Regions from separate parts of the Lacrimispora sanguinis genome, predicted to be linked through region 2. Evidence: a T-box and tRNA genes for the amino acid it is inferred to sense, from the RefSeq annotation. Region 2 holds a T-box; the other holds one or more tRNA genes.
The links. A T-box is a leader RNA that pairs with one kind of tRNA and senses whether it is charged. The one in region 2 lies ahead of pheS (phenylalanine--tRNA ligase subunit alpha), so its partner is inferred to be a tRNA-Phe.

Region 1 (6,961 bases), 2.3 Mb from region 2:
TGCTGACAGGCGCCGGGGCCTTCCAGTCCGCCTCTCCATTATCCCTTATAGATGCGTCCGAAACCCAGTCAATCAATCCGTTGAACATATCGTACAGTTCTCCAGGATATTCAAGCTTGCTGACTACATATCCTTCTTGAAGCAATTTCCCGCTCTGGGTCAAAACGGAAAGCCGTGAGTGCAGCTGCTTAAGAGGGCCGGACAGATAATTGTATTGGGTAGGAAGCGGTCCATTCAGCCTGCCTTCCGATAAGTCAAGCGCCAAATGGTTCATTTCATATATATTCTGAATCAATTGATTGATCTGACCAATTAGTTTCCGCCATTCCTGCGCAGAGTCATCGGCTTCCACAGTATCGCATTGTCTGCCGGACAGCAGATTATCGAATAAATTCTGTATTGTCATAAGCATCTTATGATCTTCCTGGTTCATCCCCTGCCTCCTTATTACTACTCATACCTTAACTCCCGCCCCCCATTATTCCAGGCTCTCAGCCGCAAACCGGCAGGTTCGATCCCCGGTAGACCAGCAATCTATCTCTTTAACGCGGAACTGGCATCCGCTATAGACTTCCAGAATCCCCGCAATAAAACCTTCATCATAATCACATACCGTCTTTCCGGAAATGGGAAGGCCGGAACAATCCAGATCCTCTGAAACGGTCAGAGTAAATGACAGGGAATCCATATCCACTCTTTCCATACGCAGGATACCAATTTTAAGCTCCATCAGCTTATTTGTTAAGTTAGCTATGAAGAAATCAAAATCACCTGAAAGATCCAGTACATTTTTAGCCAGTTCTTTGCCTGCCAGGTGCCCGGCAGCCCTATACAGGAGGCTGGCAGTCTCCTCATCGTATTCACGGGCCAGGATATCCTTTAAGGTATATTGCAGCAGACGGTAAATAAGCACCGGTACATCAGAGCCCAAATTCTTTCTTCCCTCATCAATGTTTCCAAGGCATTCCCAGGTAAACTGAGACGGTTTGCTTTCATGACGCATAAAAACTCCTCCTTAAAATGTACTGCAAAAAAATATTTACCAACAGGTTCCTAAATATGCAATAGACATAGGAACTGGTATTATAACAAAGCCTCTGCCGATTCTGCACTTTCGTACGCGGGAGAGAGTTCATAACTCTTTACCAGCCCGCAACAGATTCGGAAGGCTTACGATACATTGGGAGAAATGTATATTTATCATATTGTACAAGATTTGTTTTATAATCATGATTCACCCGTTTTAAATTGGCCTTTTAATGTCCTAAATAAAGAAGGGGGAAAAACGGGGTTTGAAAGCCGTCCAGCATATCTAGTATTTATTTTTCTGCCCATACGAAGCTGTCCACAATCATCTTTGCGGCACGGTCGGTCTCAGTAGTATCCCCAAAGGCTGTTTCGTATACGAATACATACTGACGGTCACCTACGATATAGTATTGAGTTTCAACTTCTTCATCTTCCAGAAAATCAATAACAAATGTGTAGAGGGTATAGCCTTGTGCCGTATAGGAACCATCGCCGCTAATGGTTGCCCCGGTTCCTTTGAGCTGTGCGACAAGCTGGTTTTCAATGGCGTTGCGGAACTGCTCGTGCTTATCTTTCGCATACCGGTTGCTACCCGTTTCCACCGATATGTTATTAGGGCGCTTTTCCTCCTGTGTCCCGTCAGCCACGTAGAAAAATTTATTGTCTGTTGAGTATTTTTCACTCTCAACCCAGCCTACCGGTACTGCATAAGAACCAAATTTTTTTGGAAAAGTCATCGTATCAGCCTTGTCTGTAGTGGGTATTTCAGAAGAAACCGCCCCACTCGACGGCAAAGAGGTGTTTGCCTCGGAAGGCAGCGAAGAGGGCGGACCTTTATCTCCCAATTGTCCTGAACCGCCAAAGTCAGTAGTTTCACAAATCATTCCGTCATTTTGAAAGCCGCTGATAGTGGTTTTCAGACTAAGGTGACTCCTATCAAAGTTGCTGATTTTACCGCTGATAATTCCCATATTCGCCAAAACAGTGCTACTGGCAATGCCGAAATTTACACCGAACCGGGTGATAAGATCATTGTCGATAATCTGCGCCCCACCAACAACACCATTAATTGATGAAAATGAATCAATATAATCTTGGATGACTGCTTCGTCTTCGGCACCTTCAGATGCATGATAGGGCTCAGTTTCTGTCTGTACCATTCCCACTATATTGTCACCAATAGCTGCAAGCTGGATGACAAAACCGTCGGTTGAGGTACATGTGGTCATGGTGATATTGAGATACTTATAAAAGCCACCACTAATGGCGTCAAAAAAATCCCGATTGGCGCCGGTGGTAATGACCATCTTCCCATCACGGGAACTGACGTATACCGTAAATTCCTCATCTTCCTCGCTTCCAGAATGATCAATACCCTGGCTCAGCCATGAAGGAACATCTGCAAAAGCATCACCGCCATTTTTCACTTGCTCCAAGAGGGCGGCGTTCATCGACTCACTTATAGGGGCTGCTATATATGTCGTTTTTAGCCGTACCGTCACAGATCCATATAACTCTTGCCCCTCCACCGCAGCAGCGGTAAATATCAGATCCCTGGTCCTTTTATGTACCTCTTGATACACTTTATTTATTGCTGAAGTGTTCTCTTTTCCCAACGCCGCAAAAAGACGATGAAGCTGGTTCTCTTTGTCGATAAATGGTTTGATCCCTTCATAATCACCCTGTTGGTATGCAGTTAAAAATGCATTTACAGCCTCTTCAGCTGAAAGCTTTTCTGTAGCCGCAAAGTTTCCGCAGCCAGTACTTCCCAGGCATAGGACCACAGCCAGCAGCAGACATATAATCTTCTTTTTCATGTCTTCCTCCAATACGCTTTTTTTAGTTAAAGCTATGGTCATTTATTCCCTGAGAATTTGTTTGCGGCATTCAATAGACTGATTAGAGCCGTTTCATCATAATACTCCGTATCATGAACTACTTCCTCGTTCCTGACAAGTAAGAAGTCATCAATGCGGATCTTTTTCTCCCCACATTGAGGACAGAAATATAGAAGCACCCTGCAAGCCCGTTGTCCTGTAGGAATTTCATGGACAGAAGAAATAGGCCGCATGTTTTTACAATAGTAATCCAGGGACGCGCTATTCTCCTGATCTGTCCATACGGGAATAAGGAAAAGGAGCTTTTCCTCCTTTTCTATCTTCACACGGCATTCCTTACACTTGGGTTCCCGAAAAACAAATGCAAACAACAGCTTATTTATAATGCGGTTTAATATGCTTATACTTTGACTCATAGCTGCTTATCCTCTTGTAAAAAAGCTCTGTTTTTTATCGCATTTAATCTTTCACATATCATATCCGCCTTTGAAATTGCTTCCAGCACCACAGGGTCTTTCATATGAATAGTACCATTTCCGCTGACTCGGAGGGTGACTATTTTCTGCTTATGGCCGTGAAGTGTGAAACGGCAGCTGACCTGTTGGGTACCGTTATTAAGCTGCCTCCCGTCATGGGTACGGATATTATCGATTGCAGCTCCATCAATGAATTGTAGTTCCTTTGGATTATACTTAAAAACAACAGCAAACTTACCATTGGTAGAATCCATGTAGAAAACTCCATTACCGGAATTAAAGCGATAATCGAGAATAAAACCTTGTTTCTCAAGCGCCTGCTCATGAAGACGTGCATTTTTATCCAGATTGGAGTCCAGTATTACATTTGGAAGCCAAAAGAAAATGAGAATAATTGCAAATGACAGAAAAGCCCCGATTATTAGATATATCTGCGGTAACCTCCATAACGTAATGCATATTGGTATTGCTATAATAACAGCCAATAGCGCCAGCCTGAGACCCATAATTTGTGCAAAATAACCCGTGTTAACCTTTTTCATAACTTTTTAACTTCTCCTTAACTAATTATTTTTTTTACCATAAAGCACTGAGAGTTGTGCTGTGTGTACTTCGCTAATTTCCATCAAAATTGCCTGGCAAAATCATAACAGTCAATGGAAGGGCGTGGGACATTGTTGTTATGAATACGTTTTTTCGTGTTCCTAATTATAAATATCGATTACTGACTTAGAGGCATTGGCATCTTTTAGACTTTTTTCTCCTGCACCCTTTTCGATACTTACATACATTATGGGGATAGATTGAATATCCTGAATATTGCTCTACTGCATAGCCGGGGACTTCTTTTGTAATCGTAGTTCTGTCCCTCCCCAGCTTCTTGCCTATCTCTGTAAAAGTCAAATCCTCCTACAGTCCACTTTTAGTCTCCAAACGGTCTTCATAAGTTAAAAACTTAGCCATAGTATCTCCTTTCTCCACCGGCTAAGTTCAATATATCACAAAAGGCAGGGACTGCACCCTGCCTTTTTGTAACGCGAATTTCTCTATGCTGTTTTCAAATAATTATACCCATCTTTCTCTTTCAAACGGGAAAGATATTTTACAATTGAAGTTTTGTTTAATTTTTGTGACTTTTTGTAAGTTTGCTAAAAAGTTTAAATATTTATGTTATTTTATTACATAGGAAAAATAGCAATTAAAAAACAATAAATAAATAAAAAGAAGCTCATTTTTGACTTCAATCAAAAATGGACTTCTTTTTATAAAGCGGGTGATGGGAATCGAACCCACGTATCCAGCTTGGAAGGCTGGTGTTCTACCATTGAACTACACCCGCACGGAATTTCTGAAGTTTTTCAAAAGTGCTTTGAAAAGCACAATGCCCAAAGCCGGAATCGAACCAGCGACACGAGGATTTTCAGTCCTCTGCTCTACCAACTGAGCTATCTGGGCATAACCACCTGCAACACGAATAATTTTACAAGATTTCTCCCATCTTGTCAAGACAAGTTTTCTAAATTATGTCAAAATAACAAAATTCTCAGTAAAATCTTTAAAACATATCACATGCCTGGTCAAAACTTACACACCTTGAATATCTGGAATTCCACATTTTCTCATTATAATATTTGTAGGACTGTTCCGCGGTCATATACTCATTATCAACAGTTGTATTGCAATAAGCCGGAACAACAATTTCAAATCCATGTTCAAAACCGCACTTTATTGTTGCATCTATGCAGTAATCGGTCTGCAGACCTGTAATCATAATGGTATCTTCGTTTTTAGAGCGCAGGTATTCTAATAAACCAGTATCCCTAAATGCACTATTAACATGTTTATCAAATATCTTTTCCTCATTCATTGGAGCAAATTGTTCAAATATTTCAAATCCTTTTACGCCCTTAGTCAGCTCAAAACCATCATCGTGACGAACATAAATAATCTCTATGCCCTTGGTTCTTGCTAAATGGATTAATTGCTTTATGTTATTTACAAATGTTTCATATTGAAACAGTTCATTTGTAACAATCATATCCTGTGTATCTACTACCAACAGTACCATTTAAATACCCCCTTATTCTATTGTTTTCCAGAGCAGCTGTCCATTTTCGAAAATCACCTCCATTCGCCCGGTATCCTTTAGCCAGGAAAGATAAGAGCGGATCGTGCTACCAACGAGTACATATTGCTCAAAATTCATTACCAGACCATAGTCATTGAAAAGCTGCTGTAAAACCTTTTCAAAGATAATCGGCTCTTTACAAATTTCAAGTATCTTATCTGCTATTTCATGTACCTTGTTAATGTTAATCTGAGCGAGCGGGGCGATATCATCGGTTGCTTCTGCGTGAGCAGGGATGAAAACCTTTGCTTTCATGGTCTTTACCATTTCCAAGGTGTCAAGGTATGCGGATACATCATAAATAAACCCGATCTGATATTTTTCCAGTGTTTCTTTGCTCGACAGGCAGTCTGCCAAATAAACGACGTCATCCATATCTCTAAAACCCACCATATCAAAAAAATGACCGGGAAGAGGAATCACACTCATACCATTCGGAAGACCCCCCTCTGTAAGGTGTTCTGCACTGCTTTCCTGGGCCATCAGGAATTTGTGCTTTAAGTCCTTTGGCGGGAACCCGCCATACAGGAAAGAAGGCTCAAGGATGGTATGGTTCGTAAAGTCGCATTCAATACCAGGAGCATAAACTTTGCATCCGGTTTGATTCTGTAAATACTTATTGCCTCCAATATGATCGGCATTTGAATGGGTATTATAAATTGCCGTCAGCCGCCAGCCATTGGCATCCAGTATCTGCCTGACTTTCCGCCCGGCATCCTTGTCACTTCCGCTGTCAATAAGGCATACTTCCGTATCGTTAAGCTTAACAATGCCAATCTTTGCCGGGCTTTGAACATAATAACTATTTGTGCCAACCTGATTTAACTCATACATTTGGGAAACCTCCATATAGTAGAAATTCTTTGAAAACTGTAGTTTTAATGATGAAAATGATCTTACAGGAAAGGAAGAGTCGGGTCCTTCCGGACAGACCTTCCTTTCCGCTCCGAAATCCTATCTCCTTCTTCCACCCTTCCGCAAAGCAACGGGCTATGTTCATCGTATAATGTGCGTCTCCTCTTCACTGCCTCCACACTGTCATTGGCATAGCAATACTTACAACCGGCCAAGCAGGTGTCATAAGTTCCCACCTCAACGCTTTCCATGCACCCACATTCTGTTCTTTGATTTTTATCCTTCCTCCGGCATACCGGACCGCCGATTAAGTATTCCGCCATCGCAGGGTCAATGCAGCTTCCTCGTGAAATCCCGACAGAACTTAAATCAGCTATTTCCGCACATGCTTCAATCCTAAGTCCGTAAGTACCGGCAATCGAGGCCAGTCCTTTGCCCAGCCTTTTCATCCCTTCTTCATCCAATTCTTCTACCGGGATTCCCTTCATGTTACGTTCCGTCTTTCCATACTTGTCCAGAAAACTGATCACAACTTTTTCCGCAGAACCACATACACCTCTGGCGATTTCTTCAAAGGCCCGCAAATGGTATTCCTCTCTGTAACGGCCGTTAAGGAATATGGGATCATACCGCCA
Region 2 (6,961 bases):
TCTTTTCCTCCATTACCAATCCGGCTACCCGCTTTGTGAACAGCTTGGTTTATGCCAGCGTTGGAATCGCCGGAGCATTTGCGGCTGTAAAAGGGCTTTTATCCGTAGGACAGCTCGCCAGCTTTTTAAGTTATGCCAATCAATATACAAAGCCTTTTAATGAAATATCGGGAGTGGTTACTGAGCTTCAAAATGCCCTGGCCTCCGCAGCACGGGTATTTGAACTGATTGATGAGGAGCCACAGGTCCCGGAGGAGCCGGACGCTGCAGTGCTTTCCAATGCAAAGGGAGAGATATCTCTGGAACATGTGTACTTTTCCTATAATCCGGAGGTCGCCCTAATTGAGGATATGAATCTAAACGTACGTCCGGGACAGAGAGTGGCCATCGTAGGCCCTACGGGCTGCGGAAAAAGTACGGTGATTAATCTTCTCATGCGCTTTTATGATGTGAATTCCGGTTCCATCCGGGTAGATGGGACAGATGTACGCCATGTGACCAGACAAAGCTTAAGAACCAGTTATGGTATGGTGCTTCAGGAGACATGGCTTAAGTCTGGGACCATTCGGGAAAATATTGCATATGGTAAGCCGGATGCGAATGAGGAAGAGATCATTCTGGCGGCAAAGGAGTCCCATGCCCACAGCTTTATCAGGCGTATGCCGGAAGGATACGATACCGTTATATCGGAAGACGGCGGAAATTTATCCCAAGGCCAGAAACAGCTTTTATGCATTGCCAGAGTCATGCTGTGTCTTCCTCCCATGCTGATCCTTGACGAAGCCACCTCCTCCATTGATACCAGAACCGAGATAAAAATACAGAAGGCTTTTGGAAAAATGATGGAAGGGCGCACCAGCTTTATCGTCGCCCACCGGCTTTCTACGATTAAAGAAGCGGATGTGATACTGGTAATGCGGGATGGCCATATCATTGAACAAGGAACTCATGAAAGCCTGCTTTCACAAAACGGATTTTACGCACAGCTTTATAACAGTCAGTTTGCTGTGTAGCTTTGATGATAAATTAACAAACAGCGTCAGAAAGATATCTTAGATATGCCTTTCTGACGCTGTTCTTTTTTTTTCAGTTATGTTATACTTTAAAAAGTTCGATATTAGTTATAAGTAACTATATAAAAGGCGGTAGGATTATGTTTCAGATCATTATGGATTTCAGGTTGGGGGCCTGTTTAAGGTCCGTTAGAATTCCTTTGCAGTATACGGATAAGGGGAGGGGGGATGGATGATTTTTATGGTCACATTACAGGGCGGTTTAAGATATTGATCCTGTAAAGGACAGTATAAAAATCTTGGCCGTATTTTATGGTTCAAAAGAACAGGGGGAAAAAATGAGTTTTTTAGATATTATGTTGATGGGTGCACTGTTAACAGAGAGTGTGCTTTTAATTTTGCTGGCCCATTTTTACAAAAAAGAAAAAGAAAAAGTTCAGATTGAAAAAACAAAAAGAGCCGAAGATAAGGAGTATATTGATGTTTTTATAGAGCATTTGGAAAAACGAGCAGAAACCTATGAAATACTCCTTGAATTTAAAAGAATTTTAGAAGAAGCTTATAAAGATGCGATTTAACAAAGGAAAGCGAGCAGAGGCCCTGCTTATTTTATTCTGATGTAGTCCATATGAAAATAATCCTTGACATTTTGAACATCCGTCATTACAATGGTACGTAACGTTACAATTAAAAACAATAAATGCAATGAAGGTGTAAGTAAATCCTTATTTTCTTCCAGAGAGAAGGGGCCATCGGCTGTAAGCCCTTTTAAGTTCAGCTAAGAGATTGAATTTCCCACCGAAGCAGCATGATTGAAACCAGTGACAGCTATGGCTGCCGGTCTGGCGGGTAAGTCATGACGTCAATACACGTTACGTATACCGAGTGCCTGTGCATGCATAGGAATCAGGGTGGTACCGCGAATATAGCTTCGTCCCTTTTTGGGGCGGAGCTTTTTTAGTTCCCTTTGCTGTTAAACAGGCAAACAAAAATTTGATTATGAAAAGAAGGAGAGCATGATGAAGGATCAATTGGAAAATATCAAACAGGAAGCATTAAAGCAGATTGAAGCTTCCGATGCGCTGGAAAAATTGAACGACATTAAGGTCGCTTATCTTGGGAAAAAGGGAGAGCTGACCAGTGTATTAAAGAGTATGAAGGATGTTGCCCCGGAAGATAGGCCAAAGGTGGGCCAGATGGTAAATGACGCCCGGGCCGTGATTGAGGGGAAATTAGAGGCTGCCATGTCTGCCCTGCAAAAAAAGGCCAGAGAAGAACAGCTGAAAAAAGAAGTGATTGATGTAACCCTTCCCGGCAAACGCAATAAGGTAGGCCACACCCATCCCAATACCATTGCTCTGGAAGAGGTTGAGAGAATCTTCGTTGGCATGGGATACGAGGTCATTGAAGGGCCGGAAGTAGAATACGATTCCTATAATTTTGAAAAATTGAATATCCCTAAGAATCATCCGGCAAGAGACGAACAGGATACCTTCTATATCAGTGACAACATCGTATTAAGAAGCCAGACATCACCGGTTCAGGTCAGGACTATGGAAAAGGGCAAACTGCCTATCCGCATGCTGGCTCCCGGCCGTGTATTCCGTTCTGATGAGGTAGATGCAACCCATTCTCCTTCCTTCCACCAGATTGAAGGGCTTGTAATTGATAAAAATATCACATTTGCGGATTTAAAGGGAACCTTAGCAGAGTTTGCAAGAGAGCTTTTTGGTGAAGAGACAAAAGTAAAATTCCGTCCGCACCATTTCCCATTTACAGAACCAAGCGCAGAGATGGATGTTACCTGTTTCAAATGCGGCGGAAAGGGCTGCCGCTTCTGCAAAGGCTCCGGCTGGATTGAGATTCTTGGCTGCGGCATGGTTCATCCAAACGTGCTTACAATGAGCGGAATCGATCCCAATGAATATTCCGGTTTTGCATTCGGAGTTGGACTAGAGCGGATTGCCCTGTTAAAATATGAAATTGATGACATGAGATTATTATATGAGAACGACATCAGATTCTTAAAGCAGTTTTAAGGAAAGGGAGATAGATCAATGAATACACCATTATCATGGATTAAAGCATACGTTCCGGATTTAGACGTAACGGCTCAGGAATATACAGATGCTATGACGCTTACCGGATCAAAGGTTGAGGGCTATGTTAGCCTGGATAAAAACTTAGAGAAAATCGTAGTTGGACAGATATTATCCATTGAGCGTCATCCGGATGCGGATAAGCTGATCATCTGCCAGGTTCATGTTGGAGCAGAAACCGTTCAAATCGTTACGGGAGCCTCCAATGTAAAGACCGGAGATAAAGTTCCTGTAGTATTAGACGGAGGTAAAGTGGCAGGCGGCCATGACGGCGGTGCCCTTCCGGAAGAAGGAATCCGGATCAAGAAGGGAAAACTGAGAGGAATCGAGTCCTGCGGCATGATGTGCTCCATTGAAGAGCTGGGCTCTACCAATGAAATGTATCCAGAGGCACCGGAAAGCGGAATTTACATTCTGCCGGAGGATACGGAAGTTGGTGCTGATGCCATAGAAGTACTGGGTCTTCATGACTCCGTATTTGAATATGAAATTACCTCGAACCGTGTGGACTGCTACAGTGTAATTGGAATTGCAAGAGAAGCGGCGGCGACTTTTTGCAAACCCTTTTTACCTCCGGTGGTAACAGCCACAGGTAACAGCGAGGATATTCATGACTATTTAAAGATTACCGTAGAGGATAGTCACCTTTGCCCGCGCTATTGTGCTAGAATGGTGAAAAATATTAAACTTGCTCCATCCCCGGCCTGGATGCAGAGACGCCTTGCCGCATGCGGAATCCGCCCTATTAATAATATCGTGGATATTACGAATTATGTGATGGAAGAGTATGGTCAGCCAATGCATGCCTTTGACTATGACCTGCTTGCTAATCATGAAATCATTGTAAAATGTGCGAAAGAAGGCGATACGTTCCAGACTCTTGACGAACAGGAAAGAAAACTGGACAGCACCATCCTCATGATCAATGACGGAGAAAAAGCAGTAGGGATTGCCGGCATCATGGGCGGAGAGAACTCCAAGATCACCGATGAGGTAAAGACCATGGTGTTTGAAAGCGCCTGTTTTGATGGAACCAATATCCGTCTTTCTTCCAAAAAGGTGGGATTAAGGACCGATGCTTCCGGTAAATTTGAAAAAGGACTTGACCCTAACAATGCGGAGGAAGCGATTAACCGCGCATGTCAGCTGATTGAGGAACTGGGCGCAGGAGAAGTCGTAGGCAGCATGATTGATGTATATCCTGTGAAACGGGAAGGGAAAAGACTTCCTTTTGAACCAGAAAAGATGAACCGGCTTCTGGGTACTGAGATCGAAGCGGAAACAATGCTTGAATACTTTAAAAAGCTGGATTTGGAATACGATAAGGCAGCAAATGAAATACTCATTCCCACCTTCCGACAGGATTTAGTCTGCATGGCAGATCTTGCGGAAGAAGTTGCCAGATTCTTTGGGTATGATAAGATTCCCGTATCCCTGCCTACAGGTGAGGCAACTACCGGCAAGCTGTCATACAAATTAAGAATAGAAGAGGTGGCAAGAGAGGTGGCGGAATTCTCTGGATTTTCCCAGGGAATGACCTATTCCTTTGAAAGTCCCAAGGTATTTGACCGACTTCTGATCCCGGAGGACAGTCCCCTCCGTGTAACAGTGAATATATTAAATCCTTTGGGAGAGGATTTCAGCGTTATGAGAACCTCCCCTCTTCATGGAATGTTAAACTCCTTATCCACCAACTACAACCGTCGGAATAAGAACGTTCGCCTCTATGAACTGGCGAATATTTACCTTCCAAAGGCGCTTCCGCTTACTGAGCTTCCCGATGAAAGAATGCAGTTTACCCTGGGCTTTTACGGCGACGGCGACTTCTTTGATATGAAGGGAGTGATTGAAGAATTTTTCGATAAAACAGGAATGCACAAACGGCCTCATTATGATCCAAAGAGCGGGAAATCATTCCTTCATCCAGGAAGACAGGCAAATATCATTTATGATGGGGTAACCATCGGATATCTTGGAGAAGTTCATCCGGAAGTGGCTGACAACTATAAGATTGGAGACAGAGCTTATGTGGCTGTGATCGATATGCCATCCATGATCCCATTTACAAGCTTTGACCGGAAATACACCGGAATTGCAAAATATCCGGCTGTTACCAGAGACATCAGCATGGTGGTTCCAAAGGAAATTCTGGTTGGACAGATCGAAGAGATCATCGAACAGCGGGGAGGAAAGATATTGGAAGGCTATGAGCTTTTCGATATTTATGAAGGAACCCAGATTTTAGCAGGATATAAGTCCGTAGCTTATTCCATCACCTTCCGTGCAGGTGATCACACCTTGGAGGAGCAGGAGGTTCTTGCTGTGATGAAAAAGATCCTCAACGGATTACAGGGACTGGGAATTGAACTTCGGGCATAAAGTAATGCCGTTTCATAAGTAAATTAAGAAAGAAAGATGTCAGGATATAAGTAAAATCTCCTGGCATCTTTTTTCTTTGTATCTGCATGGAGGTGGTAAATTCCGTCAATCCTTACGGTAAGAGTGCAAGAAAGGACAGGGAGTCAAAAGGATGTTAAACGGCCTTGATATAATAGAAGTAACAGGAAGAATTGTACGGGATTCCTGGGGATATCCCGGAGTAGAAGCTGAAGTGATTCTGGAGAACGGTGCTCATGGAAGAGCCACGGTTTCTCTGGGAAACACCGGCAGGGCAGAAAAGCAGGCAGAGCTTGTGGGTGGCTGGCTTTCAGAAACAATATTGTTTGAGGATGCATCAGACCAGGGAAGAATCGATCGGATGCTTACCCAGGCAGCAGAGGAAAATAGGGCAGCAGGAGATGGAAATCAGGGTGTTTTGGTTTTGTCCATGGCGGTTGCAAGGGCGGCTGGTGCAGGACTTCATCTTCCGCTTTACCGTTATCTGGGCGGCAGCTCGGCTCCTGTGATGCCCGTTCCCATGATGAGTATGATATGCGGTGGAAGCAGGGATAAGGGCCTTGATTTTCATGAGATCATGGTTGTGCCTCAGGGAGCGGATTCCTATTCAGAGGGACTGCGTATGGGAGTGGAGATTTACCAGGCACTTAAAAGGCTTTTGTCCATAAGCGGTTTTAGTACCTCCACAGGAGATGGCGGCGGCTTTAAAGCGGATATGAAAAACTCAGAGGAAGCACTGCATTATTTAATGGATTCCTTTAAGCTTGCCGGATATAAGCCGGGGACAGATGTGCTGGTGGCCATCAATGCTGATGCAGACCGGTTGTACGTAAAAGAAGATGGCACCTATTGGTTCTCAAATGAAAGCAGGATGGGCGGAATCTCTATAAACAGGGTGCAAAAGGATATGCTCGCCTATTATCTGAGACTGGCGGATGGCTTTCCCATCTGTGCGGTCATGAACGGGCTTTGGAAAGAAGATCTGGAGGGAAGAGAGCAGATGATGAAGCTCTTGGAGCACCGAACGCTTTTGGTATCTGATGATTTTACTGCGGCCAATGCAACGATCATCCGTATGGAACAGGCGGGGACCGTTACCAGGGCGCTGGAAATGGTGGAGAAGGCAAGAAAAGCCGGGCATAAGGTGATCATTGCCAGCGACGGGAAGGATACGGAAGAGTCTTTCCTTGCGGATATGGCAGCGGCAGTCGGTGCCGATTATGTAAAGAGCGGTGCACCGTGCAGAGGCGAATGCGCCACCAAATACAATGAACTTCTGCGCATTGAAGAATTTTACAGGAAATTTGGACGGGCTGTCATGGAATATTCTTTCTGACCAAAACATAAAGGTACTGTCAATCTGTTGTTTAGAATGGCAGTACCTTTGCTTTGTTATTTGTTATGTTTATTCTTCCACATCATGTGAATCGGACGGCGGAGGCGTAGGTCTGT

Region 1: it has a tRNA-Phe gene. The T-box ahead of pheS (phenylalanine--tRNA ligase subunit alpha) is inferred to sense a tRNA for this amino acid. The anticodon was not compared.

The regions. Positions count from the first base shown of each region.
Region 1 covers NZ_CP173277.1:3,466,203-3,473,163, reverse strand. The annotation lists gene ACHZES_RS16120 (diguanylate cyclase) at 1-433, opposite strand, end outside; gene ACHZES_RS16115 (V4R domain-containing protein) at 479-1,003, opposite strand; gene ACHZES_RS16110 (hypothetical protein) at 1,320-2,846, opposite strand; gene ACHZES_RS16105 (hypothetical protein) at 2,885-3,283, opposite strand; gene ACHZES_RS16100 (hypothetical protein) at 3,280-3,885, opposite strand; tRNA gene ACHZES_RS16095 (tRNA-Gly) at 4,612-4,682, opposite strand; tRNA gene ACHZES_RS16090 (tRNA-Phe) at 4,726-4,798, opposite strand; gene ACHZES_RS16085 (cysteine hydrolase family protein) at 4,899-5,411, opposite strand; gene ACHZES_RS16080 (MBL fold metallo-hydrolase) at 5,424-6,305, opposite strand; gene ACHZES_RS16075 (DUF1848 domain-containing protein) at 6,368-6,961, opposite strand, start outside.
Region 2 covers NZ_CP173277.1:317,727-324,687, forward strand. The annotation lists gene ACHZES_RS01535 (ABC transporter ATP-binding protein) at 1-1,013, shown strand, start outside; gene ACHZES_RS01540 (hypothetical protein) at 1,352-1,591, shown strand; T-box leader at 1,710-1,955, shown strand; gene pheS (phenylalanine--tRNA ligase subunit alpha) at 2,033-3,052, shown strand; gene pheT (phenylalanine--tRNA ligase subunit beta) at 3,071-5,491, shown strand; gene eno (phosphopyruvate hydratase) at 5,643-6,845, shown strand; gene ACHZES_RS01560 (MarR family winged helix-turn-helix transcriptional regulator) at 6,915-6,961, opposite strand, start outside.